DNA from 2 places in the Rhodococcus sp. WMMA185 genome. Region 1 is predicted to be linked to the other one. Evidence: predicted binding sites of a transcription regulator. Region 1 holds the regulator's gene; the other holds the start of a gene.
The links. Region 1 encodes LexA, which represses DNA repair genes until DNA is damaged. Its sites were predicted from a motif close to CGAACANNTGTTCG; they were not measured.
Positions count from the first base shown of each region.

Region 2: the regulator LexA is predicted to act here: its motif matches at 12,447-12,460, upstream of BFN03_RS03925 (error-prone DNA polymerase).

Region 1 covers NZ_CP017014.1:1,390,297-1,405,320, forward strand. The annotation lists gene BFN03_RS06290 (DeoR/GlpR family DNA-binding transcription regulator) at 1-129, opposite strand, end outside; gene ptsP (phosphoenolpyruvate--protein phosphotransferase) at 297-1,967, shown strand; gene BFN03_RS06300 (uracil-xanthine permease family protein) at 2,027-3,361, shown strand; gene BFN03_RS06305 (acyl-CoA dehydrogenase family protein) at 3,457-4,599, shown strand; gene lexA (transcriptional repressor LexA) at 4,686-5,417, opposite strand; gene BFN03_RS06315 (hypothetical protein) at 5,686-6,087, shown strand; gene BFN03_RS20395 (hypothetical protein) at 6,068-6,220, shown strand; gene nrdR (transcriptional regulator NrdR) at 6,294-6,758, shown strand; gene hrpA (ATP-dependent RNA helicase HrpA) at 6,773-10,660, opposite strand; gene BFN03_RS06330 (hypothetical protein) at 10,817-11,650, opposite strand; gene BFN03_RS06335 (MFS transporter) at 12,005-13,369, shown strand; gene BFN03_RS06340 (aminotransferase family protein) at 13,454-14,680, shown strand; gene BFN03_RS20095 (hypothetical protein) at 14,644-14,943, opposite strand; gene BFN03_RS06345 (hypothetical protein) at 14,961-15,024, shown strand, end outside.
Region 2 covers NZ_CP017014.1:880,963-895,986, forward strand. The annotation lists gene BFN03_RS03870 (serine/threonine-protein kinase) at 1-683, opposite strand, end outside; gene BFN03_RS03875 (hypothetical protein) at 913-1,773, shown strand; gene BFN03_RS03880 (DNA polymerase Y family protein) at 1,770-3,323, shown strand; gene BFN03_RS03885 (VOC family protein) at 3,381-3,755, shown strand; gene BFN03_RS03890 (alpha/beta fold hydrolase) at 3,798-4,583, shown strand; gene BFN03_RS03895 (R2-like ligand-binding oxidase) at 4,735-5,733, shown strand; gene BFN03_RS03900 (alpha/beta hydrolase) at 5,750-6,556, opposite strand; gene BFN03_RS03905 (hypothetical protein) at 6,675-7,184, shown strand; gene BFN03_RS03910 (sucrase ferredoxin) at 7,214-8,092, shown strand; gene BFN03_RS03915 (SDR family oxidoreductase) at 8,103-10,109, opposite strand; gene BFN03_RS03920 (MMPL family transporter) at 10,143-12,263, opposite strand; gene BFN03_RS03925 (error-prone DNA polymerase) at 12,500-15,024, shown strand, end outside.

The DNA.
Region 1 (15,024 bases):
GAGAAGAGCGAGGTCGCGGCGGACGGTCTCGGTGGTGACGCCGAAAGTGTCGGCCAAGTCCGCCACCGACACGCGTCCCCGTTGGGAGATCATGGTGGCGACTTCCTGCCGGCGTTCTTCCGGATACACGCGTCTCCCTTCCAACTCTTGTCGATGAATCCTTCGGTGATGCGATCAGCTGAGGCGGGCGCACCACAATGTTGCTTCATGTTGTTTTACGCCCACTTATGTTGGCACGTCAAGGGCGAGGGTAATCTCCATCACGTAGGCAGAAGCGAGCCAGTCAGGAGGATCCGATGACCGAAACCCGCGAAGCCGTGCGAGGAACACCGGTAGTTCCTGGTGTCGCGTACGCGCCGGTGATCTGGCCTTCTCCGAGACCCGAGCTCGAGCCTGGGCTGCCGCGCATCGATGCGTCGTCGCGGGACGGTGAGAAGCTCCGTTTCGAAGAGGCGGCTGCTGTGGTCGCGCAGCGGCTACGTGATCGTGCGTCCACGGCCTCCGGCGCGGCCACCGAGGTACTGCTGGCCAATGCCGCCATGGCGGTGGACCGCGGCTGGCTGGGCGCGGCACAAAAGCTGATTGCGGACGGAACCCCCGCCGAGGAGGCGGCGGCCCAGGCAACCGAGCAGTTCGTCGTCTTGTTCACCAAGATGGGAGGGCTGATGGCAGAGCGCGTAACGGATCTTCGCGACGTTCGGGATCGGGTCCTCTCGGAACTCCTGGGTCTCCCGGAGCCCGGCATCTCGACGCCCGAGACTCCGTCGATCCTCTGCGCGCGAGACCTGGCTCCTGCCGACACGGCGGGTCTCGATCCTGAAATGATCGTCGGTCTTGTCACCGTCCTCGGTGGACCGACCAGCCACACAGCCATCATCGCTCGGCAGCTCGGGATCCCCTGCGTCGTAGCGGCGGACGGCCTCGAGTCCGTCACCGCCGGTACGACCGTACTTCTCGATGGTGAGGCCGGGGAACTTGTGGTGGAACCGGACCCAGGAGAGGCTCGCTCAGCGGTGGAGCAGAGCCGGGCCGACCGGGCACGCATCCAGGGTTGGAAGGGTCCGGGCCGAACGAGTGACGGTGTGTCCGTATCGATCTTGGCCAATGTCCAAGATGGTGCGGGTGCGCGGTCGGCCAGTACGACTGCCGCCGAGGGTGTCGGCCTCTTTCGTACCGAGTTGTGTTTCCTGGACCGCGATTCCGAGCCAGGCATCGACGAGCAGGCCGAGATCTATGCCGAAGTGCTCGAGGCGTTCGCGGAGCGCAAGGTTGTGATCCGGACGCTCGATGCAGGTTCGGACAAGCCACTTCGCTTCGTCCGTCAAGTGGACGAGGAAAATCCGGCACTCGGTGTTCGGGGTATCCGAATCGCGGCCGACAACCCGGGAATCCTCAGTAGACAGCTCGATGCAATTGCTTTGGCGGCCAATCGGACTCGATCGCAGCCGTGGGTGATGGCACCGATGATCGCCACCGCTGCCGAGGCCGCGTCTTTCGCCACAGAGGTTCGGGCCCGCGGGCTGGTGCCGGGTGTGATGATCGAGGTTCCGGCGGCAGCACTGCTCGCAGACAGGCTTCTCGAGCACGTTGACTTCCTGTCAATCGGCACGAACGACCTCGCGCAGTACACGATGGCCGCCGACAGAATGTCCCCTGAGCTGGCGTCATTCACCGACCCTTGGCAGCCTGCGGTGCTCGCGCTCGTGGCTCGCACCGCAGACGCCGGTGGCGCAACCGGTAAGCCGGTGGGAATCTGCGGCGAGGCCGCAGCGGACCCACTCCTCGCGTGTGTGCTCGTCGGTCTGGGTGCGACGTCATTATCGTGCGCCGCTGCCGCAGTGCCGGGTGTCGGGGCGAAGCTAGGCACCGTGACGTTGGACACGTGTCGGCGTGCTGCGGAGGCGGTCCTCGCGACGAGCGACCCCGTGGAAGCGCGAGCCGCCGCGACCCTGATCTTCGAGGGCTAGTCGGCGAAACCTGCACCGAATTACGGAGACTCGGGGAGCCTGCTTACTATTGCCGACTTGTGACCAACAGAATCACTCGCGACGATGGCCCCCGCACGCCCGAACCCTCGGTATTCTCGCGAACCTTCGGATGGACGGTTCACGGTGACGGTCGGAGGATCATCGACGGCGAGGTCGTCGCGCCGGACGAACGGTTGACATGGCCCCGCACCGTCGGGATCGGGATGCAACATGTCATCGCCATGTTCGGCGCCACCCTGCTCGTCCCGACCATCACGGGTTTCCCGGTCACGACCACGCTGCTGTTTTCCGGTATCGGAACGGCGCTGTTCCTACTGATCACCCGAGGCCGAATCCCCAGCTACCTCGGGTCCTCGTTCGCGTTCATCGCACCGCTTACGGCTTCGCAAGGGTCGGGCGCCGCAGCGCAACTCGGTGGCGTGGTGGCGGCCGGTGTGCTGTTGCTCTTGGTCGGCGTGGTGGTGAAGCGCGCCGGATCACGGGTTATCGATGCCTGTATGCCCCCCGTCGTTACGGGTGCCGTCGTTGCACTGATCGGGCTCAATCTCGCGCCTGTGGCGGTGGACTCGTTTCAATCGCAGCCGTTGATAGCCGGTGTGACGCTTCTTTCGATCCTGCTCGTGACGGTCATCGGTCCGGGACTGCTCGGGCGTCTGAGCATCCTGGTCGGCGTGGTTATCGGGTGGGTGTTCGCGGCTTTGAACGGCGGACTCGCCGAAGAGCGCGTAGCGGCACTGCGGCAGGCGGACTGGTTCGGGGTGCCCGAACTGCAGGGGCCGACATTCGAGTGGTCGGTGATCGCCCTGACACTTCCCGTGGTCATTGTGTTGATCGCGGAGAACGTCGGTCACGTGAAGGCGGTGGCCGCGCTGACCGGGCGTCCGCTCGACGACGTTGCCGGCGATGCGCTCGTCGCGGATGGGCTGGCTACCTCACTCGCTGGATTCGGCGGCGGCTCCGGCACCACCACCTACGCGGAGAACATCGGTGTCATGGCCGCAACACGCGTCTATTCCACCGCCGCCTACTGGGTTGCCGCCGCGACCGCGGTGGTGCTGGCATTCTCGCCGAAATTCGGCGCGCTGGTGTTCACCGTCCCCAGTGGCGTGATCGGCGGTGCGACTCTCGTGCTGTACGGACTGATCGGCGTTCTGGGTGTGCGGATCTGGATGGATGCGAAGGTGGACTTCACCGATCCGGTGAACTTGACCGTGGTCGCGACAGCGCTCGTCGCGGGCATAGGCAACCTGACATTGACCATTGGGTCGGTGGAACTCGGTGGGATCGCTTGGGGGTCGGTGGGCATTCTGGTTGCATACCCCGTGATGCGTTCGCTCACAAAGTTCAAGGGAGCCAGACGGAAGAACGCATGAGTCACGAAACCCGATCACCTGGGTCATGCCCCGCAGCGGCTGCCGTCTCTACGGTCGAACGAGACGTACCCTGGCAGTTGACGTGAGGAGTCGGCGTGGAGCGCACCCTGTTCGAACCGGAACACGAGTTGTTTCGACAGTCGTACAAGCAGTTTCTTGCACAGTATGCCGAGCCGAACCATGCGAGGTGGGAAGAGCAGAACATCGTCGACCGCAGCCTATGGGTGGAGGCCGGTAAGCAAGGCTTCCTCGGTATGGCGGTGCCGGAGGAATTCGGTGGCGGCGGAGTACAGGACTTCCGGTACAACGCGATTGTCACCGAGGAGAACACCCGCGGCGGATACAGCGGCATCGGGTTCACGCTGCACAACGACGTCGTGGCGCCCTACCTGCTCGATCTGTGCGATGAGGAGCAGAAGCGGCGCTGGCTGCCCGGCTTCGCCTCAGGTGAATTGATCACGGCAATCGCGATGACCGAACCCGGCACCGGTAGTGATCTGCAGGGAATCAAGACTCGTGCGGTGCGTGATGGCGACGATTGGGTTCTCAACGGATCGAAGACTTTCATCACAAACGGAATCAACGCGGACCTCGTGATCGTCGTCGCGTGTACCGACCCGGACAAGGGTTCGCAAGGATTCAGCCTCCTCGTGGTCGAGCGGGGCATGCCGGGTTTCGAGCGCGGCCGCAATCTCGACAAGATCGGGATGAAGGCACAGGACACGGCCGAGTTGAGCTTCACCGATGTCCGGGTTCCCGCCGCCAACCTCCTCGGTGAGGAGGGAATGGGATTTCTCTACTTGATGAAGAATCTTCCGCAAGAGAGGTTGTCGATCGCGGTTGTGGCCGCGGCGGCGATGGAATCGGCGCTGGACATGACCATTCAGTACTGCCGGGACCGGAAGGCGTTCGGTAAGTCGATCGGCAGCTTTCAGAACACCCGGTTCGTACTCGCCGAACTTGCCACCGAGACCACAGCGGTCCGTGTCCTCGTCGACAAGTTCATCGAGATGCTGGGCGATGGGAAACTGTCGGTGCAAGACGCTGCGATGGCGAAGTGGTGGACGACCGAGGCGCAGGTCCGGCTGATCGACCGGTGCTTGCAACTGCACGGTGGTTACGGCTACATGAAGGAATACCCGATTGCCAAGGCATATTTGGATTCTCGCGTGCAAACCATCTATGGCGGCACGACCGAGATCATGAAGGAGATCATCGGTCGGGGTCTGAATCTCTGACGGCTCTGCACAAGCGCGCATTCGCTGTTCGTCCACGAGAGCCCCGCGGCGATGCCGCAGGGCTCTTCGATTTACCCGGGCCCTCGCTAGATCTTGCGCATGACCGTTACCACCTTGCCGAGGATCGCGGCGTCGTTACCGGGAATCGGCTCGAACAGCGGGTTGTGTGGCATCAGCCAGACCTCGTTTCCCGTGCGCTTGAACGTCTTGACCGTGGCCTCGCCGTCGATCATCGCGGCGACGATGTCGCCGTTCTCTGCCACGTTCTGCTGACGGACCACGACCCAATCGCCGTCACAGATTGCAGCATCGATCATGGACTCTCCCACCACTTTCAAGAGGAACAGCGAGCCCTGGCCCACGAGTTCCCGCGGGAGGGGAAAGACGTCCTCGACAGCCTCCTCGGCCAGGATGGGACCGCCCGCGGCGATGCGGCCGAGAACGGGGACGAACGTGGGTTCGGGGTGTGATTCGTCGTCCGCGGAAGATACGACGGCAGCCGGATCGATCCTGACGGTCGAGTCGGACCCGACGCCCGCTGCCGACTCGTCGAGGCCGCGTACGTCGACTGCACGCGGACGATTGGGGTCGCGGCGGAGGAAGCCCTTGCGTTCGAGAGTGCGGAGCTGATGGGCGACCGAGGAGGTGGACGTCAGGCCCACGGCGTCGCCGATCTCCCGGATGCTCGGGGGGTAGCCACGATCATTCACGGACGTACGGATCACCTCGAGGACGCGGCGCTGCCGGTCGGTCAATCCGGCGGCGGAGCCACCGCTTACACGTGTACTCGAGCCGTCTTTCGTGCTGTCGCCCCTCATCGCTGGGTGCCTCCGTCTTTCTGTGGGTGATCGAGGTGTGGGTCGCGTGTGACTGCTGTGCCGGGTGACTCGAATCTATCCCGCTTTCGCCCGAGTTTCAAACATCTGTTCGACACGGGTCGGGAGATGTGGTGATTTTGTCGGGTCGCCATGGTAAGAATCGAACATGTGTTCTTTCGAACGCATGAGCGAAGGCCTGAAAGGGGTAAGTGCCCGGCGGGATCGCAGCCCAGTTGGTTGGTGAGGGAAACGAGCAGCGGAGGTACGTATGAGCAACGCAGTTCTCGACCGGCAGTCATTTCTCGACCGGCAGTCAGAACCCCACAGGATGGCGCACGTGCGGGGTGGTGGTCGCCCGAGGACCGCTGCGGCGTACGGGAGGTCGAGGACCGAGCTTCGGCGACGTGCCGGCGATGGTGACCTTCGGCGTCCGGCTTCCGGTTCTGTTTCGTATGGGTCGGGCCGGGTCGGCGTCTCCTGCGCCGCGCATGTGCGTCCAGAGGCAGAGGTCGGGTGGCGGATGGTGCTCGCGACCGTAGCGATCACGGCGGGGGTGCTGTGCGGCCTCTTCGGGGTGGCTCTCGTCGCCACTACGGACGCCGTCGCCACCACGGGCACGACAGGGGGCGCGGTCGTGACGGAGGTAGTTCATGTTCAGACAGGAGGCTGATCGTTCCGGCGTCGACCACGTCGTGATCGCCGCGACGCTGCATGACGGTGTCATCGAGCGGACGGGTAGTCTCGGACGCGGACAGTTCCACCACTTCGTCTGGTCGCTTCGAGATCGTGCATCCGTTGAGTGAACCCGTGCTCGTTGGTTCGCCACCGGGGGAGGCGAACTGTTGCGGCCACGACGGCTACGACGAAGGATTCGCCATGCACTGCCCGTTCTGTCGGCACCCGGATTCACGTGTGGTCGATTCGCGAGAAGCAGACGAAGGACAGGCCATTCGGCGGCGCCGGTCGTGTCCCGAGTGTGGTCGCCGGTTCACGACCGTCGAGACCGCGGTCCTATCGGTTGTGAAGCGTAGTGGTGTCACCGAGCCGTTCAGTCGGGAAAAGGTCGTGCGGGGTGTGCGCCGCGCCTGCCAGGGGCGTCAGGTCGACGATGATGCGCTGAATCTTCTTGCCCAACAGGTGGAGGACACCGTCCGCGCGTCAGGGTCGGCCGAGATCCCGAGCAATGAGGTCGGCCTGGCGATTCTGGGGCCGCTCAGGGATTTGGACGAAGTGGCGTACCTGCGTTTCGCATCGGTGTACCGCTCGTTCAGCTCTGCGGAGGACTTCGCCCGCGAGATCAAAGAACTGCGCGTACAAAGGGAATCCAGCGAGGAGGAGTGACCTGATTCCGTGTGTCAGCGCACCTTCTCGATAGCGCTCAGGATTCGCTTCTCCGAGACAGGGATCGGGGTTCCGAGAGCCTGAGCGAAGAGGCTGACCCGCAGTTCTTCTATCATCCAGTGGATCGTATCGAGCTCGGCAGAGTGGAGGCGCTCCTCCGGCAACGCCGAAAGTAGGCGTTCGTACCGGGCATACACACGATCGAGAATGTCCATTCCCTTCGTGTCACGGGTTGCGCTACCCGGCAGGGACTCGAGGCGCGCGGTCGCGGCGGCGAGATACCGGGGTAGCTCGCGGAGCCGGGCCGCGCCCAGGTCGGCAACGAAGCCGGGGAAGAGGAGGGACTCTCGCTGCTGTCGAACGTCGTCCGCGGCCTCGCCGCGGGCGCGGTCCAAGACCACCGCAAGGCGGTGATCAGCCTCGAGTATCGGTACCACTGCTCGCAGCAGCGCCGTCACTCCGCGGGCCATTTCCGATCGTGCTCTGGTCACCAGGGTGTCGAATTCCTGCGGTGTACGAATCGTCGCACCGTGCGCTGCGATCAACTTATTCGCCACTGCGTTGCGGCAGTCCTCGATCAGAGCGTCGAGGCTGCCGTCGGGGTTCTGCCCCAGCGCGAGTCGCTGTGCATTGCTCAGACCGGACGTCACGGTCTTGGTCTGCGTGGGGACTGCGGTGAGGAGCAGCTTTCGCGTTCCGGCGAGCATGGCGGCACGTTGAGCTGCAGCGGTGCTGAGCACCCGCACGGCGACGCCGCCACCCTCGGGGACCAGGGCGGGGTAACCGATGACCTTCTGTCCGCCGACTTCCCGGGTCACGGTGGTTTCGAGTGAGCCGAGGGTATCGGGTGTCCAGGTGAGTGCCGGTGGCCGCTCCGAATTCGAGGCGGCCTTGGCTACTTCCGCCTGCGCCTGAGGCGCGAGTGACCTCTGTAGCGCGGCGAGGTCTTTGCTCCGATCGAGGACCGCCCCGTTCTCGTCGACTACGAGGAAGGTCATGCGGAGGTGGTCGGGTAGCGCAGTGGGATCGAAGTTCGCAGGGTCGATGCGGCATGCTCCGAGTCGCGACAACTCGCGTGCCATCGCCGTGACGAGTGGTTCGGATCGCGGAGTGACGGCGACCAGAGCGGCGTTTGCGAAATCGGGAGCTGGAACCACTTGTCGCCGAAGGGTCTTGGGCAGCGTCTTGATGAGCGCGGCAACCAGTTCGGTTCTCATGCCGGGGACCAGCCAGTCGAAACCGATCGGCCGCAGGCCCGACAGCAGGGCGATCGGGATGCGCGCTGTGACGCCGTCATCTTCGCCTCCGGGCTCGAACTGGTAGGTGAGCGGGAACTGCATGTCGCCTTGACGCCAGGCATCGGGGTAGTCGCCGCCGAGGACTGCCGCGGACTCGGCATTCACGACGGTCGATTGGGTGAACGTGAGCAGGTCGGGTGTGGTGCGCCGCGCCACCTTCCACCAGGAGTCGAAATGGCGGGCGGACACCGCTTCCGAGCCGACACGTTGATCGTAGAAGTCGTAGAGGACGTCGTCGTCGACGACGATGTCGCGCCTACGTGCGCGGTGCTCGAGTTCTTCGACGTCCTCGAGGAGCGCCCGATTGGCGTGGAAGAACTTGTGGTGAGTTTGCCACTCACCCTGGACCAACGCGTGGCGGATGAACAGTTCCCGGGATACCTCGGGATCGATGGTGCTGTAGTTGACCGCACGTCGGGCGACGAGGGGGATCCCGTACAGCGTCACCCGTTCCCAGGCGGCGGCAGAACCCCGCTTGGACGACCAGTGCGGTTCAGAGTAGGTGCGTTTGACGAGATGAGGGGCGAGCTTCTCGGCCCATTCGGGTTCGATTCGGGCGGACATCCGCGCCCACAGACGTGAGGTCTCGACGAGTTCCGCGGCCATCACCCACCGCGGCGGCTTCTTGAACAAGCTCGACCCGGGGAAGATCGCGAACCGAGATCCACGGGCACCGAGGAAGTCTCGTTTCTCTCCCTCGCGCAGCCCGATGTGTGACAGCAGTCCTGCCAATAAGGACTGGTGGATCGCGGCGGGAGTCGCGGGGGTGGTGTTGGGCTCCCAACCTAGTCTGTGGGTGATCTGGCGGAGTTGCCCGTGCAGGTCCTGCCATTCGCGGATACGCAGCCAGTGCAGGAATTCGTTACGGCACATCTTGCGGAATTGGTTGGACGACAGCGAGTTCCGCTGCTCTCGAAGGTATTTCCATAGCTCGAGGAAAGCGAGGAAGTCGGAGTTCTCCACATTGAACCGGGCGTGCTTCTCGTCCGCGGCCTGCGTGAACTCGGCTGGACGTTCTCGCACGTCTTGTATGGACAGTGCAGATACGATCACGAGCACCTCGGACAGACATCCGTTCCGGTGCGCCTCGACGAGCATCCGGGCCATCCGTGGATCGACCGGTATCCGAGCAAGTTCCCGACCGACGGTGGTGAGGACGGGCAGTCCGCTCTTGGTCTTGTGCTCGATCGCTCCGAGTTCCTGGAGTAGACCGACACCGTCGCGGACCGCCCGCGGGTCGGGTGGCGCGACGAATGGGAATGCGGCGATGTCGCCGAGGCCGAGTGCCGTCATCTGAAGGATGACGGAAGCGAGATTGGTGCGCAAGATCTCCGGCTCTGTGAACGCGGGTCTGGACTCGAAGTCCTCTTCCGAGTAGAGCCTGATGCAGATCCCGTCGGCAACACGGCCGCAACGCCCGGAGCGCTGGCGGGCGGAAGCCTGCGAGATCGGTTCGATCGGTAGGCGTTGCACTTTCGTGCGTACCGAATACCGGGAGATGCGGGCAGTTCCGGGGTCGACGACGTACCTGATCCCAGGCACGGTCAGGGACGTCTCGGCGACGTTCGTCGACAGCACCACCCTGCGCCCGGTGTGAGGCGTGAAAACCTTGTGCTGCTCAGCGGCGGACAGACGCGCATACAGGGGGACGATCTCGGTTCCCCGCAGTTTCCGGTCGCGCAGGGCGTCGGCGGTGTCACGGATCTCTCGTTCGCCGGACAGGAAGACCAGGATGTCGCCATCGCCCTCGGCGAACAATTCTTCGACGGCCTCGCACACAGCGTCGACCGGGTCCCGGTCGAACGTTTGCTCACCCGTGTCCACCGTGAGCGGGCGGTACCGGATCTCGACGGGGAATGTTCGCCCCGAGACCTCGATTATCGGTGCGGGAACCCCATCGCGAGCGAAGTGCTGCGCGAATCGCTCGGGATCGATGGTGGCAGATGTGATGATCACCTTGAGATCAGGTCTGCGGGGGAGCAGCTGTCCCAGGTAGCCGATGATGAAGTCGATGTTGAGGCTGCGTTCGTGCGCTTCGTCGATGATGAGCGTGTCGTACTGGCGCAACATCTTGTCGCGCTGAATCTCGGCGAGCAGGATGCCGTCGGTCATCAGTTTGACCCTGGTCCCGTCCGATACCTGGTCGGTAAATCGCACCGTGTATCCGACGGTCTCGCCCAGTTCCTCGTGAAGTTCCTCGGCGATACGCTCGGCGACGGTTCTGGCGGCGAGGCGTCGGGGCTGGGTGTGGCCGATCAGCCCACGCACGCCGCGGCCCAACTCGAGGCAGATCTTCGGGATCTGCGTCGTCTTGCCGGACCCTGTCTCGCCCGCGACGATGACCACCTGGTGCTTGGAGATCGCGTCTGCGATGTCGTCGCGCCGCAGGCTCACCGGAAGGGAATCGGGGTACTCGATGGCCGGTGCTGCAGCAAGCTTGCGGGCCAGGCGTGTGCGCGCCGAGACGATCTCGTCCGACAGCGCGGCAAGTGCCTCGGGTGTGCGCGCACGATCGAGCCGTCGGCGAAGCCGGTGCTCGTCTCGAAGGGTGAGTTCGCCGAGGCTCTTCTTCAGTTCCGATCGGCGCGGTGATGTGGTGGACATGCTGGCAACAGCGTAGCCAAACCCGCTCGTCGCGCTTCGATGTGGCTGCAAGTGTGGTTCGGTCCAGTACGACCTGTAGTGCCCACGTACCGGGTCGAGCGATGCGGTCTCGACCCGGTATGTGTGGCGGGAGTGGCTATGCTTCAGCCGAATCCGCTAGGGAGCTGCGAAGAAGACCGGCTCACCGAGAAGGCCGGTAGACACAGACCACAGTCCATCGGCACCCGCGGGGACCGCAGCGCACACGTTCGCTTCGATGGTGCCGCCTGGGTACAGCTCGTCGATATCGAAGAGGTCGTTGGGGAGGACTCCGCATTCATCCCCGTAGGTCCGGTTGTCCGTGCCGACGAACTCTGCGGTGATATCGAGCCAGGGAAGTGTGGTGTCCTCTCCCGTGTAGGTGGCTGTGAGCGGAACCATCCAGAACTCCATACCCGCCTCGGGCGGGTCGTTGAACTGGTTTTCGGCTGCGATCTCGGCCCACGCCTCTCGGGGAGTGCCGAGCGTGATCTCCCAGTCTTCGTTGGCTACCGTCTCGCCAATCGGAAGTGGGTTCTGCCTGCTACCGGCTTCGGAACCGCTCTTGCCTTCGTTGTCGCCGCTGACTGCCGGGGCAGGTGCCGAAAGCTCCAGTTCATTGAGAGCGTCGTCGAGGGCCTCATCGACAGCGCTCGCGAAGAAGACGAAGGCTGCGATCATGCCGGCGAGTGCCCCGACAATCGAGACGACGATCGCGGCAATACTTGTGCCCTTGGCCTTTCCGGACTGGGCCACCCCGACGATTCCGAGGATGAAGGCGATCGGGAGCAACACCCACCCGAGGATGAGCACCACCGGGATGCATACGAGGATGAGTCCGACGATGCCGACGATCAGGCCGATCAGCCCCAGCGTGTTCTTCTCTTTCGATGGAACCTGCGGTCCGATGGGGGGCATCATCGGGTTGGCTGGGGGCGGGGTGCTCGGTGCTTCCCCCGAGTGTGGTTGCAATGTGTCGCTCCTTCCAAGCAGACAGGGAACCGGACAATCCGGACATTGGGTCAGGCTCGGAGTACGCTAGTGGATCGCTGTCTAGAGGATTCAACCGGGTTGTGACGGTTGGCACATCGCGGAAACCTCCTGCACGCCGTTCCGTCTGAGCGGGGGCGTCGCTCTCGCCGCCGCGTATGCGGACGGACGTTAGGACGTCTGTGTACTGGCGTGCGTGGGTAGTCGGGCGAACAGTCGCCCGCATCGGGGTGGATCGTGTGCCCGCCGGGTCGCTTTCTCGGCCGCCCGGGGTGCGGATTGTGCGAACTGCGGCAAGTATGGGGAGGTCCGCGTCACAATCCGAGGAGGCCGAACATGGTGCCGTCGACGTCGTCAGACGCACGAGAATCGGTTCCACCTGGAGTTTTGCGTAGGGCGATCGCGGCATCTGCGATGGGCAACGCCACCGAATGGTTCGACTACGGGGTCTACGCGTTCACCGTTTCATACATTTCCGCGGCGTTTTTCCCCGGTGACGCCACCACAGGCACGCTGTACGCGCTGTTGGTGTTCGCGGTGTCCTTCTTGGTCCGCCCGCTCGGCGGGCTGGTTTGGGGGCCCCTTGGAGACCGGTTGGGACGCCGCCAGGTGCTCGCTCTCACGATCCTCCTGATGGCTGCTGCCACGTTCTGTGTCGGCCTCCTGCCGGGATACGACACCATCGGAATCTGGGCGCCCGTGCTGCTCGTGCTGTTGCGCATGATTCAGGGCTTCTCGACCGGTGGCGAGTACGGCGGGGCCGCCACGTTCATGGCGGAGTACTCCCCGGACCGCAGGCGCGGCTTCTGCGGAAGTTTCCTCGAGTTCGGCACGCTCGGTGGGTACGCACTCGGCGCGATCGTGGTGCTGGGTGTCGAACTGGTGTCGACCGACGCATTCATGCAGTCGTGGGGCTGGCGTCTGCCATTCCTTATTGCGGGTCCTCTCGGCATCATCGGCCTGTATCTGCGGACCAAGCTCGAGGAGACACCGGTGTTCCGGGAACTCGACGACAAGGGTGCCACCGAGGATGCGGTCACGACCGAGTTCAAGGATCTGGTCACCAGGTACTGGAAGCCGTTGCTGCTGCTGGCTGGGCTCGTGATCGCGCTCAATGTCACCAACTACACATTGCTCGGGTATATGCCGACGTACCTCGAGACCCAGATCGGTCTCTCTTCTCAGGCCTCGTTGACGCTGTTCATCGTCGGGCAGCTCATCATGATGTCAGCAATCCCGTTTGCCGGGGCATTGTCGGATCGAGTGGGCCGCAAACCACTCTGGTATGTATCGCTCGTCGGCCTTTTCGTGTTCGCGACTCCGATGTATCTGCTGATGCGTCAGGGCTTCGGATGGGCGGTACTGGCGTTCGCGATCCTCGGATCCCTCTATGTACTGCAACTGTCGACCATTTCGGCCACCTTTCCGGCGATGTTCCCCACCCACGTCCGCTTCGCAGGGTTCGCCATCGCGTACAACGTGTCGACATCGCTGTTCGGCGGCACCGCTCCCGCCGTCAACGAACTCCTCATCGACTGGACGCACAACACGCTCATGCCCGCGTTCTACATGATGGGTGCTTGTGTCATCGGGCTCGTCGCCCTGTTCTTCGTCGTCGAGACGGCGGGAGCGTCGATCCGCGGAAAGGGAATTCCCGGGGTGGATACCGAGGCCCATCCGACAGCCTTTGCCCACAGGTAGGGTCCGCCGAAGAACCCGGAAACCGGTGCGCGCGTCGTCAGTGGCATAGTCGGTACGGGTTGGTTTCACGAAGGGAAAACGAGAATGGCGTCGGCACTGTGGCACGGATTCGCGGATATGGGCGCGGTGGAGCAGAAGGGTCCGTTCGTGGTGTCCCGCGGTGAGGGCGCATACATCTGGGACGACCACGGCAACCGCTACCTCGATGCGACTGCGGGCCTGTGGTTCACCAATGTTGGGCACGGGCGTTCGGAGATCGCAGATGCTGTTGCGGAACAGCTGCGGACCGTCGCGCACTTCTCGAACTTCGGCGACTTCGCACCGGAGACCACCGTGAGGCTCGCCGAGCGCCTAGCCGCTCTCGCGCCCGTGCCGGGCAGCAAGGTCTTCTTCACCTCCGGCGGTTCGGACTCCGTGGACACGGCGGCCAAGCTCGCGCGCCGCTACTGGCACGAGATGGGCAAGCCGGGCAAGACGATCGTGGTCGGTCGTCAGAAGGCATACCACGGCATGCACGTGGCGGGCACCGCCCTTGCCGGTATCCCGGTCAACCGGGAGGGATACGGCGAGTTGATGGCAGACGCCGCAACGGTCGCCTGGAACGATGCCAAAAGCCTGCTCGAACTCATCGAGCGGATCGGGGCAGACAAGATCGCCGCTTTCTTCTGCGAGCCTGTCATCGGTGCCGGCGGCATCTACCTGCCGCCGGAGGGGTATTTGGCCGAGGTGCGCGACATCTGCCGCGAGCACGACATCCTGTTCGTCGTCGACGAGGTGGTGACCGGGTTCGGGCGAATCGGCGGTGAGTGGTTCGCATCTACGCGATTCGACCTTCAGCCAGACCTGATGACGACGGCGAAGGGCTTGACGTCCGGGTACGTCCCGATGGGTGCAGTATTCATCGCTCCCCGCGTCGCGGAACCGTTCTTTGCCGGCGGGGTGTGGTGGCGGCACGGGTACACCTACGGCGGGCACGCGGGTGCCGCGGCTGCCGCTCTGGCCAACCTCGACATCATCGAACGTGAGAATCTGCTCTCGGAGTCGAAGCGACTCGAGGCCTCGCTGCACGAGCACCTGGCGCCCCTCGCCGATCATCCGCGGGTCGAGGAGGTGCGTAGCGGTCTCGGTGCCGTCGCAGCGGTGCAGCTGGCGGATCCGGCCGAAGCACTTCCGTTCGTGAACACACTACGGGAACATGGAATTTCGGGTCGCGCCGCAGGGCAGGGTGCTATGCAGGTCTCACCGTCGTTCGTGATGACGGACGATCAGGTAGCTCAACTCGCCGATGGGTTCCGCCGGGCGCTGGGCTGATTCTTCGCGGCGTCGTACCGAAGGAGTCGGCGCAGGCCACCGGTGAGCCTGCTGCGCCAGGTCTGCGGCGGCGACTCGGTCATTTTCCCGTCGTCCGCCGCGGATGCGCGGGTGTATCGCTCGTGGAGCCGTGCCCGGACCTCATCAGCGGTGTACGCCTTCCGCTGCCGGTCCGCGCGCACGGCAACGACACCGGTCGCGGCGACACCTACAAACCCAGCCAGCCCGACGAGTTTCCACCATTGTCTGCCGCGCGGTCGCATCCTTCTACGCTAGAGGCATGGAGGGCCCGCGGCACACGGACGGACGACACAGCGGTTCGCGTATCGATCTCGAGCGCGCCG
Region 2 (15,024 bases), 510 kb from region 1:
ATACCGAACGGCGGTTGCCCCTCTACAACGGTGTAGAGCGCGGCCCCGAGGGAGAAGACGTCGCTGGCTTCGGTGGGATCCTTGCCTCGCGCGACCTCCGGGGAGAAGTATGCGGGGGTGCCGGTGATGACCCCGTTCGTGGAATCGGCGGAATCGCCCTTGGCGCGTGCGATTCCGAAGTCGCTGATCTTGACGGTGCCGAGTTCCCGGCCACGGTCGGCAACAAGGATGTTGCCCGGCTTGATATCGCGGTGCACGATGCCGGCAGCGTGGGCTGCCGCGAGTGCATCGGCCACCTGTGCACCGATCTGTGCGACCTCCAGCGGGGGCAGCGTCTCGACGATGTTCATCGCCTGAGCCAGGCTGCGTGACGGCAAGTACTCCATGACCAGCCAAGGTTCTCCGGCTTCGAGCGCCACGTCGTACATCGCGATGGAGTGATTGTGGGCAAGTTTGGCGGCGTTGCGGCCTTCGCGCATGGTGCTCTCACGTAGGCGTTGCGCTTCGTCGGGAGCGAGTCCGGCCGTCGTGATGACTTGCTTGACAGCGACATCGCGGTGCAGGAGGGTGTCTCGCGCGAGCCAGACCGCACCCATTCCGCCGCCGCCGAGTTTGGATTGCAAACGGTACCTTCCGGCCACCAGGTAGTCGGGTCCGATGCCCCTTTCACTCTGCTGTTCCATCACGAGTTCAGGTTAGTAGATGGGAGAGGCGCCGAATTCGCTAACGGTCGGGCCCGAAGATTCGGGATTCACTTGACGAGCCTTCGCCGACCGGCTTTACTGGGACTAGTTCGAAAATATGTTCGAACTAGTGACTGTTTGCACTAGTTCCTGTTCGAGCCGCGCCTTCCCCGTGGTAGCCAACCGTTGTTGATACCGAGCGTCGGGGGTGTCGAATTTGGCTGAAGAAATGGCCTGTGAGCCAGGGCGTTCCGAACGGTCGGAACTCTCCGGCTTGTCCCGGCAGGAGCGCCTGGACTACCTCAGACGGCGGATGGCGGCTGTTCCGGCCCGCGGCGAGTCGATGGCCCCCCGACTCCCGGGGGAGAACTCGTTTCGCGTGATGGGTGCATCTGCGACTTCTGCGCCTTCAGTGCCTTTCGGGGCTTCCGGCTCCGACGCTGTCGGGGTGCTTCCTGTTCCGACAGCACTGGCCGAGCTTCTTCCCCGACGTGGGCTGACGCGCGGTTCCGTGGTGGCGGTGTCGGGTGCTGCCTCGCTTCTGCTGGGACTGGTCGCGTCCGTGACCGCGGGCGGGGGCCATGTCGCGGTGATCGGGCACCCCAGGCTCGGGATTCTGGCAGCGGTCGAGATGGGGGCGAGGCTCGAACGGTTGGCATTGATCCCCGACCCCGGCGCCGATCCGGTAGAGATCGCTGCGGTGCTACTGGACGGAATGGACCTGGTGGTGCTCGGACTGGGAGGGGCATCAGTTGCGCCGTCCAGGGCACGCGCGGTGGTGGCTCGGGCGCGGAGTAAGGGGTCGACCTTGGTAGTCACGGATGGTCACTGGGATGGCGTGGAGATGCGACTCGACGCCCAGGTCCGCGGTTACACGGGATTGGGCAATGGATCCCAGGACCGGGGATGCGGGCGGTTGCGTGCCCTCAGCTTGGTGGTATGTGCCAGGGGGCGGGCGTTCCAGCCGTGCACCACCAGGCTGGACGTGCGATCGGAGCAGGGGCGGGTGCAGTGGGTGGGTACTTCGGAACCGGTGGTCGCGCTCGAGGCAGGTCTTCCCGCAGAGCCGACGGTGGTGGTGGGATTGTGAGCCGGGTGCTGGCGTTGTGGTGTCCCGACTGGCCCGCGGTTGCGGCCGCGGCGTCGGCCGACCTCTCGCCGACTCATCCGGTGGCGGTGACGTCGGGTAACCGGGTGGTCGCCTGCTCTGCGACGGCCAGGGCGGATGGGGTGCGTCGTGGCCTGCGCCGGCGAGAGTCCCAGGCGCGGTGTCCCCGGTTGTATGTGGTGACAGCCGATCCCGACCGCGATGCGCGGTTGTTCGAACCAGTGGCCTCTGCGGTCGATGCGGTAGCACCTGGTGTCGAAGTGTTGCGTTCGGGTCTCGTGGTGCTCCCGGCCCGCGGTGTCGCCCGATACTTCGGTTCGGAGGAAACTGCCGCGGAGCGGTTGGTGGATCAGGTGTCGACGGTGGGGGTGGAATGCCAGGTCGGTATCGCGGATCAGCTGTCCACGGCCGTGATCGCCGCGCGCAGAGCGGCACTCGTGCCGCCCGGTGAGGGAGCGGACTTTCTGGCGCCGCTTCCGATGCGGGAACTTGCGGCCGAACCGAGCCTCGCGGCGCCTCACCGGGGCGAGCTGGTCGACCTGTTGCATCGGCTCGGGTTGCGTACCGTCGGTGCCTTCGCCGCGCTGTCGGCGAGCGATGTGGCTTCGCGGTTCGGAACCGATGCGGTGCTGGCGCACCGGGTTGCGCGTGGTGAGCCGGAGCGCCCGCCGTCGGCGAGGCCGTTGCCTCCCGACCTGGACGTGGAGGAGCACTGCGATCCGGTGATCGAACGAGTCGATGCCGCCGCCTTCGCGGGGCGCGCGTTGGCGGAGAAACTTCACCGCGCGCTGTCGGACGCCGCGGTGGCCTGTACCCGGCTGTCGATATCGGCGATCACCTGCAATGGCGAGCAACTGTGCCGTACCTGGAGGTGCGCGGAACCGTTGACCCCGGAGGCGACCGCCGACCGGGTGCGGTGGCAACTGGATGGGTGGCTGACCGGGCGTAGCGAGAAGCGACCCACCGCCGGGATCGCCGTCCTGAGACTCGAACCGGTGGAAGTGGTGGCAGCAGGCGCCCTGCAGTTGGGACTGTGGGGTGGGGTCGGAGATCAGGACGAGCGGGCCCGCCGGTCACTGGTGCGAGTGCAGGGGCTGCTCGGTGGGGACGCCGTGCAGGTGGGCGTCCTCAGCGGTGGGCGAGGACCCGCGGAGCGCATCACACTTCTGCCGCTGGGAGATGAGTTGATTCCTCGCAACGATCCGTCGGAGCCATGGCCGGGCGCGCTGCCGGAACCGGCGCCTGCTGCGGTGCCGACGGCGAACCCGCAGGTGTGGATGGCGGACGAGCGGGGTATGGCTGTGACAGTTACCGAGCGTGGCGTATTCAGCGCTTCTCCAGCACGGTTGCGGTGGGGAAGCCGAGAGTGGGCGGTGTGTGGATGGGCCGGGCCGTGGCCGGTGGACGAATGGTGGTGGGACCCTCCTGCCGCTCGGTCTGCAGCCAGGGCGCAGGTGCTGTTGGAACAGTCGCGGGCACTGCTGCTGATCTGCACAGAAGGGCACTGGGTGGTGGAGGGGATCTATGAATAAGGAATACGGAACATCTGTGATTCCGAACCGTTCCCTATCTGGAAGGGGCCGCGCAAAATGATCTCTTTCAACCACACCATCGTCGCCGCCAAGGACAAACAGGAGTCGGCGAGGTTCTTGACCACCTTGTTCGGGCTGCCGGACGCCATGCCCTTCGGGCACTTCCTGGCCGTGGAGTTGTACAACGGAGTGTCTCTGGACTTCATGGACGCCGATGATTTCCCGTCGCAGCATTACGCTTTCCTCGTCGGTGAGGACGATTTCGATCGGATCTACGGACAAATCGTCGAGCGAGGTCTCGACCACTGGGCCGACCCACGGCAGACGCAGCCGGGAGCCATCAACACCAGAGATGGTGGACGCGGTGTCTATTTCCACGACCCGTCCGGTCACCTTCTGGAGATCATCACGCGACCCTACGGGGTGACCTGATAACTCATAGCCGGGTCGTCGTCGCCACTACTCTGGGATCTCGTGCACACGCGCAGGATCACTTCGACGCAAGCCGGCATCGACATCGCCTACTGGGACAGCTACGACCTTCCTTCATCGAATTCTGCTGACGTCCATCCCGTTCCCGTCGTCCTGGTGCACGGGATGGGCGGTGACGGCGGAACCTGGGATCGCTTCGCCCGAGCCCTCATCGGCAGTGGGCGACGTGTCATCGTCCTCGACTTGCGCGGGCACGGTCGCAGCGCACGGGCCGCGTCGTATCTGTTCGAGGATTTCGGTGCCGATCTCGTCGAGCTGTGTGACAACCTCGACATGGACCGGGTGGACTTCGTCGGCCACTCACTTGGTGGGCATGCGGCCTCTCTCGCCGCGCAGGCCCGACCCGCGCTGGTTCGGCGGATGGCGATCGAGGAGGCCCCGCTTCCTTTGCGCCCCGGGGATCCGGTGCAGATTTTCGCGCACAAGCTTCCGTCGCCCACTGAACTGTGGCACGCGACCACCAGTCTGATCCGGCACCCACGCGCCGCATTCGCTTTCGATCGTTCGATGACGGCCTCCGCGCTCGAGCAGTTCCGTCGTCCGAATCCGTTGTGGTGGAACAGGTTGTCACAGATTGAGGCCGAGACGCTGATCTTGCGCGGTGGTTCTGGCGGAATGGTCGATCCCCACAGGCTCGAGTCGGCGGTAGCGGCGATACCCAAGTGTCGTGTCGTGGTATTTCCCGGTGGACACAGCATTCACCGCGACCGTTACGACGACTTCGCAGGAGTAACGATTCCGTTCCTGATGGCGCCCGAATCACGCTGACAAAAGTCCGCAAATGTAAACCATGGCTCGTCGGACTGGACTAGCGTAGGTGGAAAGGCGGGGCTGGAAACATCATGGTTGCCGCCGCAGCATGAGCGCACTGAATGGCAGACGTTCGATGAGTGTCTGCACGTCGGAAAGAAGGCTCACGATGTCGACAATCATCCCCGGACGGCCCTACGCGCCAGGTAGGGAGGGGTTCAGTTCACTCCGGTCTGGCGGGCTCAACTGGGATGCCTTTCCGTTGCGACTGTTCGCGAAGGGCAATGCCAAGTTCTGGAACCCGACCGACCTCGATTTCAGCAAGGAAGCGGAGGACTGGGAGGGGCTCAACAGTGAGCAGCAGCGCAGCTCCACGTTTCTGTGCGCGCAGTTCATCGCCGGCGAGGAGGCCGTCACGGAGGATATTCAACCCTTCATGAAGGCCATGGCGGCCGAGGGACGGTTCGGCGACGAAATGTATCTGACCCAGTTCTGCTTCGAGGAAGCCAAGCACACCCAGGTGTTTCGGTTGTGGATGGATGCGGTCGGCCTGACGGACGACCTGCACCCGTTCGTCGCCGACAATCCGTACTACCGGCAACTGTTCTACGAGGAGCTGCCGGGATCGCTGGCCGTGCTCGAGACCGATCCCAGCCCGGCCAATCAGGTGCGGGCAAGCGTGACCTACAACCACGTCATCGAGGGAAGCCTCGCGCTCACCGGCTATTACGCATGGCAGAAGGTATGCACGACGCGGGGAATCATGCCCGGAATGCAGGAACTCGTCCGCAAGATCGGCGACGACGAACGACGTCACATGGCTTGGGGCACTTTCACGTGCCGCCGGCACGTGGCGGCCGACGACAGCAACTGGAATGTGGTCCAGGAGCGGATGGCGGAATTGATGCCGCTCGCGTTGGGCATGATCGACTGGGTCAACAACCAGTTCGAGGTTCAGCCGTACGGGCTCGACGAACAGGAGTTCCTCGACTACGCCGCAGACAGGGCGCAGCGCCGACTCTCGGCGATCGAGTCGGCGCGTGGACGTCCGATCCAGGAGATCGACCTCGACTACTCACCCGAGGCACTCGAAGAGCGCTTCGGCGAGGAGGATGCCAAAGCGCTGTCCGACGCCGTGGCCGCGAGTGAGGCCGAGGCACAGGACTGAAGGGCTCGTGGGTGCCTCACTCCACGACGGCGCCCACGTTCTTCTTCGCAAGCCACGACAAGATGTAGTCGGCGACCTCACGCCACCCGTGGTCGATGACCAGCGAGTGGCCTCGGTCGTCGAACACCTTGTACTCGTTGACCGTCGGCGCTTTCCGGTATCGGCGGAACGAGCTGCGTGAACTCGCCTCCGGCACGGCCCTGTCTTCGCCGCCACCCACGATGAGCAGGGGGCCGCGATCAGCGGAGACATCGACGGCGGTGGGGCTGTTCGGGAGGAAGTTGGCAGTGGCGGCTTCGAAGAGCGGCCTGCCGGGCGCCGGGATCACGTAGCGGTCGTAGAGCTCGTCGGATTCCTCCACAGGAAGGGCGTTGCCGAACATGCTGTGGAACGAGTTCTTCGTATGAATGTGAGTGCCACGGTAGTTCGAGATTCTCGACACAATGGGAAGAACCCCCAGCAGTTGCGGGAGCGGCAGGCGGAGCACCCCTTTCATCTGCGCAGGATCGATCGCGATCGCGGCAGCAGCGAGCTTGCGCCCCAGCAGTTTCTGTGCGACGAGACCCCCGAACGAGTGGCCGATGACTACTGGCACGGCGCCCAGTTCCGCAATCACTCCCGCAAAATGTTCGGTAACCTCCTCGACCCCGCAGCCACCGATCGGGCCGGGGTTCGCACGAGTTTCGGCGACGGTGGGCCCGTCTCCCGGCCAGCCGGGGTTGTGCGGCTCGTAGCCCTTCTCGCGGAAGAGCTCGACCCACGGGTCCCAGCTGCTGCCGTGCAGCCACAGCCCGTGAATGAAGACGACGGGAATGTTCGGCATGGTTCGGTTCTCCGCTTCTTTCGAATCTGCTGGGCCTCGAGGAAATCATCGTCGCCCACCGGTGATGCGTCCAGGAGAAGTACCCGGCATCGAGGCCGGAGAGTGGCAGGATCAGCTCATGACCCTCACCCCGCTCGATCGAAAGCTCATCGCCTGGTCTGCGACTTTCGTGATCTCGCAGGTCAACATCGCCCGGTTGTTGGGTCCGGTGGCACCCCGGGTCGGCGAGATCCAGACCGCCCGCTCGGCCCGCTCCTACCGGGCGATCCTGGACGGGATGTCCGACGCCGAGTTGGCCCGCTACCGCAGCCACTACTACCCGGACTTCGTGCACCCCGCGATCTACGCCGTGGCGTTGCGTACGGGCGCGAGGCGCCTGGCCGAACTGACCCCGCTGTCGCCTACGACGCAGACGGTGCTGGCGGTGGCGCCGGTGATCTCCGCGGCAGGGGACTACGTGGAGAACGTCGTGGGTCTGCATCTGCTCTCGCATCGAGATCACATCACCGATGCGACGGTGCGCGCCACCACGGCGGTCAGCGTGACCAAATGGGTGCTCGCGCTCGGCGCGCTCGGCTACCTCTCCCAGGGATTCGTGCGGGTCTGGGCGAAAAAGCTGCGGGGATGACAGATCGTCGAGGCTGACACAATGGTCTGATGACCGACCCCATCCCCGCCACCTGCTCCGCCTTGTCTGCGCGGGACGAGCCATTGGCAGGCACCGCCGTGCATGTGAGAGGTTGGGTGTGCCTGGAGTTTCCGGGCGCGTGGGGGCGCGATGTGCTCGACGGCACTGCACTCGAGCCCGGTCTCGCCCAAGAGCTCGACGCCCGCGCCACCGCTGCAGGGGTGCGGATCATGTTCATTCGCAGACCGGGTCGCAACACGGCAGCCCCGCAGCGGCGGCAGGTGCTGTTGGCGCAGTCGCACCCGGAGCGGTCCTGGTGTGAGCGGCTCGAGATCGGTACTCCGGCCGACCTCCTCGATCTGGACTTCAGCCTGGTTGCCGGCGCCCCGCCTGGTCTCGGCGACCCGGTGGCGGAGCCCATCGTCCTGGTGTGCGCGCATGGGAAAAGGGATCAGTGCTGCGCCGTGGTGGGGCGCCCGGTCGCCGCCGAACTGGCTGCCGAGTTCGGCGACGCGGTGTGGGAGTGCTCGCACACGGGAGGGCATCGCTTCGCGCCCTCGATGATTCTTCTGCCGACCGGCTACACCTACGGTCGGTTGTCTGCGCAGCAGAGCCTCGACGTGGTGCGCGCCGCGGTTCGGGGTGAGGTACCCAGGACCGGCCTCCGGGGCCGTAGCTCATGGGACACGAAGGGCCAGGTCGCCGAGCTCGCCGTCCGGGAGCTGATCGATGCAGCCCCGAACGCGCTGACAGTCGAGCCGAATTCTGTTGTCGCCCACAGGGACGGGCGTCGCTGGGCTGTCGATGTGGAAGAGCGAGAATTGTCGCCTCGGCCGACGAGTTGCGCGGCAGCACCGAAGCCGGTTCGTCCGGTCGTTGCCACCAGTGTCCGCGCGCTGGCGCCTTGAACCGGCGTGATCACCAGTGGGCGCCGGGCACCAGCCTTCCGATCTGGCGTGCGGCACGACCCAACACGGACGGCTTGTCATCGTGGTGCATGCCTGCCGGCTCGTCGGCGTGCTCCTCGAAGCGTGGCGGAGTCGGTGTGGCTTCACCCTTCGCCGCCTGCGAATCCGGGAACCTGCGATAGACCTGATGCATCAAGCGGTCCTTGGTGGCGGGGGTGAAGAGTTGGCCGAACTCGCCGAGGGTGCCGACCGGAACATCGATTCGCTTGGGCCGTTCGATCAGCGCCCGGACGACCATCGCCGCCGCCCTTTCCGGTGACATGCTGGGGCTGTCGTTGTAATGGCTCGTCGGCTGGATCATCGGTGTCTTGACCAACGGCATATGGATGGTGGTGAATGTGATTCCATCCGAAAGTGTTTCGGCGGCGGCAACGTCGGTGAAGCCGTCGAGTGCCGCTTTGCTCGCGATGTAGGCCGAGAATCGGGGTGACGCGAACTGCACGCCGGCGCTGCTGACATTGACTATGTGGCCGAATCGCCGTTCCCGCATCTGCGGCAGGAACGCGAGGACGAGTCGCACCGCGCCGAAGTAGTTGACGGCCATCGTGCGCTCGAAGTCGTGGAGTCGGTCCGTCGAGCGGTAGAGGCCGCGCCGGATCGATCGTCCGGCATTGTTGACCAGCATGTCGATGTGATCGTGTTCGGCGAGAATGGTCTCGACGGTGCGCTTCACGGCCGCATCGTCGGTGATGTCGCAGGGATAGCCGAAGGCCTCACCGCCCTCCTCGCGGATCTCGGCCACCACTGCTTGCAGTTCCTCAGCGCGCCGGGCGAGGAGGATCACCCTTGCGCCTTCACCAGCTGTCGCGATCGCGGCGCTCCGCCCGATGCCGGACGAGGCGCCCGTGATGACGACGTGCCTATGCATGAGAGGGCCGTCGGGGTGCGGACGACGCGCGCGGTCCGGATCGAGGTGCTCGGTCCAGTACGTCCACAGCTTGTCGGTGTAGGACGCGAAGTCTGGAACCTGGATGCCCGTGCCACGCAATGCGTCCTGGGTGTCGTCGCTTGCGAACACCGCGGGCATGCTCGAGTTCTCGGCGAGAACCGGTGGAATCTTCAGCCCCCGAAGTGCCAGCTTCCGGCCGGTGTCGAGGACGGAGTTCGCTGCCGGTGTGAGGAAGGGGCGGACGAGTCCTCCGGGCAGGCTGGCCGCGGGGTGGGGGGCGCCGGCGGCCTTGGCGAGCGCGCCGTAGATCTCCCGGACCGGTTGAGGACGCGGATTGACGAGATGGAAGGTGTGACCGTCCCGCTGCGGCGCCGCCATCAACTCCACGATGGCCGCCGCCACGTAGTCGACCGGAACCAGGTTGACCGACCCGATCCGGGGGACGGCCACCGGCAGCGATTCCGGGAGTTTCGCGAGTGCCGCGATCGCGGGAAACAGGAAGTACAGTCCGTCGATCTTGTCCATCTCTCCCGTGACCGAACTGCCGACCACCATGGAGGGGCGGTAGATGCGCCAGCGCAGTCCTTCTGCCTCGCGCACCAGCTTCTCCGCTTCGAACTTGGTGCGGTGATACGCAGTGGGAAAGCCCTGGCCGAGGTCGAGATCTCGTTCGGTGAACCGGCCGGCGTAGTCTCCCGCGACGGCGATGGATGAGACGTGATGCAAGGTGGCGTCCAGTTGCCGCGCCAGAGCAATCACCGAACGGGTGCCCTCGACATTCGTGGCAGCCTGCTCGTCGCCGACCGTGAGGTCGTAGATCGCTCCGAGGTGCAGCACGTGGTCGGCGGCGGGCGCCGTCGTGATCCCGAGGCCTGGTTCGGTGAGATCGCCGATCAGGGAGTGCACCCGGTCGCCGCCGGGCATGGCGTCGACGAGAGTCTGCAGTCGTGCGGCGGATGCGGGGCGGACGAGGACGTGGATCTCGGCGGAGGCGTCACGGTCGAGGATCCGGGGCAGCACGTGGCGACCCAGGAACCCGGTTCCGCCGGTAACGAGATATGTGGCCATCCTCTAATCTTTACTCCAAAGTAAGATAATTCACTAATGGCCGAGGCCAACCTTGTCGTGAAGCTTCTTCATCCAGGTCGGAGCCCACCAGTTGACCTCGCCCATCAGTTTCACCAGGGACGGCACGAGCAGCATGCGGATCACCGTCGCGTCGACGATGAGCGCAACGATCATGCCTACACCCAGGAACCTCATGATCGACAGGCCGGAGATCGTGAACGCTCCGGTCACCACGACGAGGAGCAGAGCGGCCGCGGTCACGATCCGTCCCGTGCGCTGGGCGGCGAAGCGCACCGATTCCTCGGTGGTTGCACCCGCAGCGTGCGCCTCGACCATGCGGGACATGAGAAACACCTCGTAGTCGGTCGACAGCCCGAAGACGACGGCGAGGATGAGGACCACGAATGTCGCTTCGAGTGGTGCCGTGCTGACGCCCAGCAAACTTGCGCCGTGCCCGAGTTCGAAGATCCAGGTGAGCACACCGAATGTCGCGGCGAGGCTCAGACCCGCCATCGCCACGGCCTTGATCGGCAAGACCACCGAACCGAACGCCAGGAACAGCAGGATCAGGGTGGAGCTGACCATGATCGTGACCATGACGGGAAGCCATCTGACGATCGCGGCGTTGCCGTCGTCGACGGTCGCCTGGCCACCGCCTACCAGGATCTCGGTGCTGCTCGGTGCGGGAATGGCGCGGAGGTCGCGAACAGCGGCGCTCTGGTCGTCCGTGGTGACACCTTCGGAGTAGACCGCCTGCACCGCGACCAGTTGGTTGTTCGACCCCACGACGACGGCTTCACCGATTCCGTTCACCTGTCGGGCGGCCTGCGCGACGGCCGCCCCGTCGGACGCGGTCGGTGCAACACCGTCGATGCCGCGCACGATGAGCGTGGCGCCGTTGCCGGTGGTGGGGAACTCGGTCGCCAACGTGTCGGTGGCAATGCGGGCTGGATCGTTTGCGGGTAGCGCCGTGTAGGTGACGCTGCCGAGCGAGGCGCTGAGCAGGGGGGAGGCAAAAAGCAGCAGCCCCGCAACTATCCCCACCGCTATCGCGGCCGGACGTCGCATCACCGACGTCACCACCGATCCCCAGAACTTGCGTGCCCGCAATTCCCCGCGCAATGCCGCCCCCTCTCGCCAGCTCAGCGCATTGATCCGGTGGCCGAGAATCGCGAGCAATGCTGGGACTGCGGACAGCGACAGCAGAACCGCACTCGCGACTGCGGCGATAGCGCCGAAACCAAGGGATTTGATCACGTCCTGCGGGAACACGAGCATTCCGGAGAAGGCGCACACGAGAAGTAGCCCGGAAAACAGGATGGTGCGGCCAGCCGTGTTGATCGTGCGCCGGGTCGCCTCGGCGGGATCGGAACCGGATTCGAGTTCTTCGCGGAAGCGTCCGACGATGAACAGCCCGTAGTCGATGGCGAGCCCGAGACCGAGAAGGGAGGCCACATTGATGGCGAATGAACTGACCTCGGTGAACAGGGTCAGCAGCCGCAGGGTGGCCAGGGCGCTGAAGATCGAGAGCAGCCCGACGAACACCGGAACGGCCGCCGCGACCAGCCCGCCGAAGATGAAGATCAGCAGTACGAGAGTGATGGGTAGCGCGATCGCCTCCGCCAGTATGAGATCGTGCTGCAACCGGTTGTTGAACGCCACGCCGACGACCGAGTTGCCGGCGAATTCCGTGTCGATACCGTCTATTTCGAGTTTGGGCAGCAGATCGTTGAAGTTGGCCGGGGTGATTCCGGCGTCGGGATCGACGGTGATGGCAGCAGTGGCCTTGGTGCCGTCCTTCGACACCATCAGTTGTTTCGTCGCCGGCGGGGCGGTCCAGTAGGACGTGATCGAAAACGTCGGGACGTCGGCGGCGAACTGGTCGAGGCTTGCGGTGACCTGTGGCCCGATGTCTTCGAGGGTCTCGCCGGCGGGTGCGGAGTAGATGACGATGATGTCCGGTGTCTGCGGGCCCAGATTGTCCTCGACTATTCGGGCCACCTCGGCAGATTCGCTACCGGGATCGATGAAACCGCCCGAGCTGAGCTTCGCAAAGACGCCCGTGCCCCACGCACCGCTGACCAGGACGATCATCACGGCGAGGGCCAGGACCCAACGCTTGCGCGAGACAACGGTCGAGGCCCAGCGAGTCATGCGGCATCTCCGGATCGGGTTCGTCGGTGGCTATTGCGACTGCCGACTGTAGCGCCGGTCTTCGGTGCGGTAGTTGCCCGAGTGCGCAGACCTGCAGCGGAAGCGCCGAATGGACGCTGCAGAAGTGCGCACCCGAAACCGGCATTGACCGACCCCTGGGCGGAATGACACACTGAAATATATCGAACATACGTTCGACAATTGCGTCTTTTCCCGGGACGAAGGGATGCAGTCATATGAGCTGGGGAAATGGTCCGCCGACGTGGTCCGAGATGGAGAGGGTCCTCTCGGGCAGGCCGGGGCGTGTCAGCCCGGAATCGCTGTATCCGGGCGACGGCAGCGACAGCCCCGCGTGGTCACGTAAGCGCGGGGAGTATCGGCCAGGCAATCAGGAGCGTGGCAGTTCCGCGGTGCCGTACGCCGAACTGCACGCACATTCGGCGTTCAGTTTCCTCGACGGAGCCTCGCCACCGGAGGAGTTGGTGGAGGAGGCTGTCCGGCTCGGCCTCGAGGCTATTGCGCTCACCGATCACGACGGGTTCTACGGTGTGGTCCGGTTCGCGGAAGCGGCGAAGGAACTGGGCATGCGCACCGTATTCGGTTCCGAACTGACCTTGGAGGACGGGCACCTGTTGGTGTTGGCCCGGGGCCAGGAAGGGTATCGACGGCTTTCCCGGGAGATCGCGGCGGCGCATCTCGCGGGTGGGGAGAAGGGCAAGCTTCGCTATGACGTCGACCAGCTCGCCGAGGCTGCGGGAGGGCACTGGCAGATCCTGACCGGCTGCCGGATGGGACATGTACGTCAGGCGCTGGCCGAGGGCGGCCCGGAAGCCGCGGCCGGCCGGTTGCGTGAGTTGATCGACCGATTCGGGGCCGATCGGGTCACGGTCGAACTGACCTGTCACGGCATCCCGGAAGACGCAGAGCGCAACGCTTTCCTCGCCGAACTCGCGCACCGGCACGGACTTCGGACCGTAGCTTCCACTGCGGCGCATTTCTCCGATCCTGCGCGCCGGCGACTGGCTATGGCGATGGCTGCCGTTCGCGCGCGAGAGAGCCTCGACGACGCGGCCGGTCATCTTCCGCCGGCAGGCGGAGAGCACCTCAGGTCGGGTGAGGAGATGGCACATCTTTTCGCCGCGTACCCGGAAGCCGTCCGTGGTGCGGCGGAGATCGGGCTCGAGTGTGCGTTCGACCTGCGGCTCATCGCGCCGCAGCTACCACCGTTCGACGTCCCAGCCGGGCACACCGAGGCCAGTTGGCTGCGTCAGCTCACGATGGACGGTGCCCGCCACCGGTACGGTGCGCCGGCAGACCGGCCGGAAGCTTACCGGCAGCTCGAGCACGAGCTGAGCATCATCACCGAGCTCGATTTCCCGGGCTACTTCCTGGTGGTCCATGACATCGTGTCGTTCTGCAAGAACAACGACATCCTTTGTCAGGGAAGAGGTTCCGCCGCCAATTCTGCCGTCTGCTATGCCATCGGCATTACCAACGTGGATCCCGTGCGCAACAAACTTCTGTTCGAACGCTTCCTCTCGCCCGAGCGTGACGGTCCACCGGACATCGATGTCGACATCGAATCGGATCGCCGGGAAGAGGCCATCCAGCACGTCTACGCCAAGTACGGACGCCGGTATGCGGCCCAGGTGGCGAACGTCATCACCTATCGCGGAAGGTCGTCGGTGCGGGACATGGCCCGGGCACTGGGATTTTCCCAGGGCCAGCAGGATGCGTGGAGCAAGCAGGTCAGCCGTTGGGGCAACAGCCTGGCGAGCGCAGCGACGGGGGGTGTCGACACTGCGAGCGAAGCGACGGGGGGTGTCAACACTGCGAGCGCAGCGACGGACTCCGATATTCCGCCAGCTGTCCTCGAACTGGCGTCCCAGATCGAGGGGTATCCGCGGCATCTCGGCATTCATTCCGGGGGCATGGTGATCTGCGACCGGCCCATCTCCGATGTGTGCCCGGTGGAGTGGGCGCGCATGGAGAATCGCAGCGTGCTGCAGTGGGACAAGGACGACTGCGCGGCAGTGGGGCTGGTGAAGTTCGACATGCTGGGCCTCGGCATGCTCTCGGCCCTGCATTACATGATCGACCTGGTGGCCGAACACAAAGGGATTGTGGTGGATCTGGCGCAGTTGGACCTGTCGGAGGAGGCCGTCTACGAGATGCTGCAGCGGGCGGATTCGGTCGGGGTTTTTCAGGTGGAGTCGCGGGCGCAGATGGCCACTCTACCGAGGTTGAAACCACGAAACTTCTACGATCTGGTGGTGGAGGTGGCGCTCATCCGGCCCGGTCCGATCCAGGGTGGTTCGGTGCACCCCTACATCCGCCGTCGCAACAAGCTCGAGCCCGTGACCTACGACCATCCGTCACTGGAGAAGGCGTTGAAGCGGACGCTGGGTGTGCCGCTGTTCCAGGAGCAATTGATGCAAATGGCGGTCGATGTCGCGGGTTTCAGCCCCGCCGAGGCCGACCGACTCCGCCGCGCCATGGGCTCCAAGCGTTCACCCGAGAAGATGGAACAGTTGAAGGGACGGCTCTATCAGGGCATGCGCGATCTGCACGGTATCGGTGGAGAAGTGGCCGACCGGATCTACGAGAAGCTGTACGCCTTCGCGAACTTCGGTTTCCCCGAAAGTCATTCGCAGAGTTTCGCGGCGCTGGTGTTCTATTCCTCGTGGTTCAAGCTGCACCATCCGGCGGCGTTCTGTGCCGGACTGCTTCGGGCGCAACCGATGGGGTTCTATTCACCGCA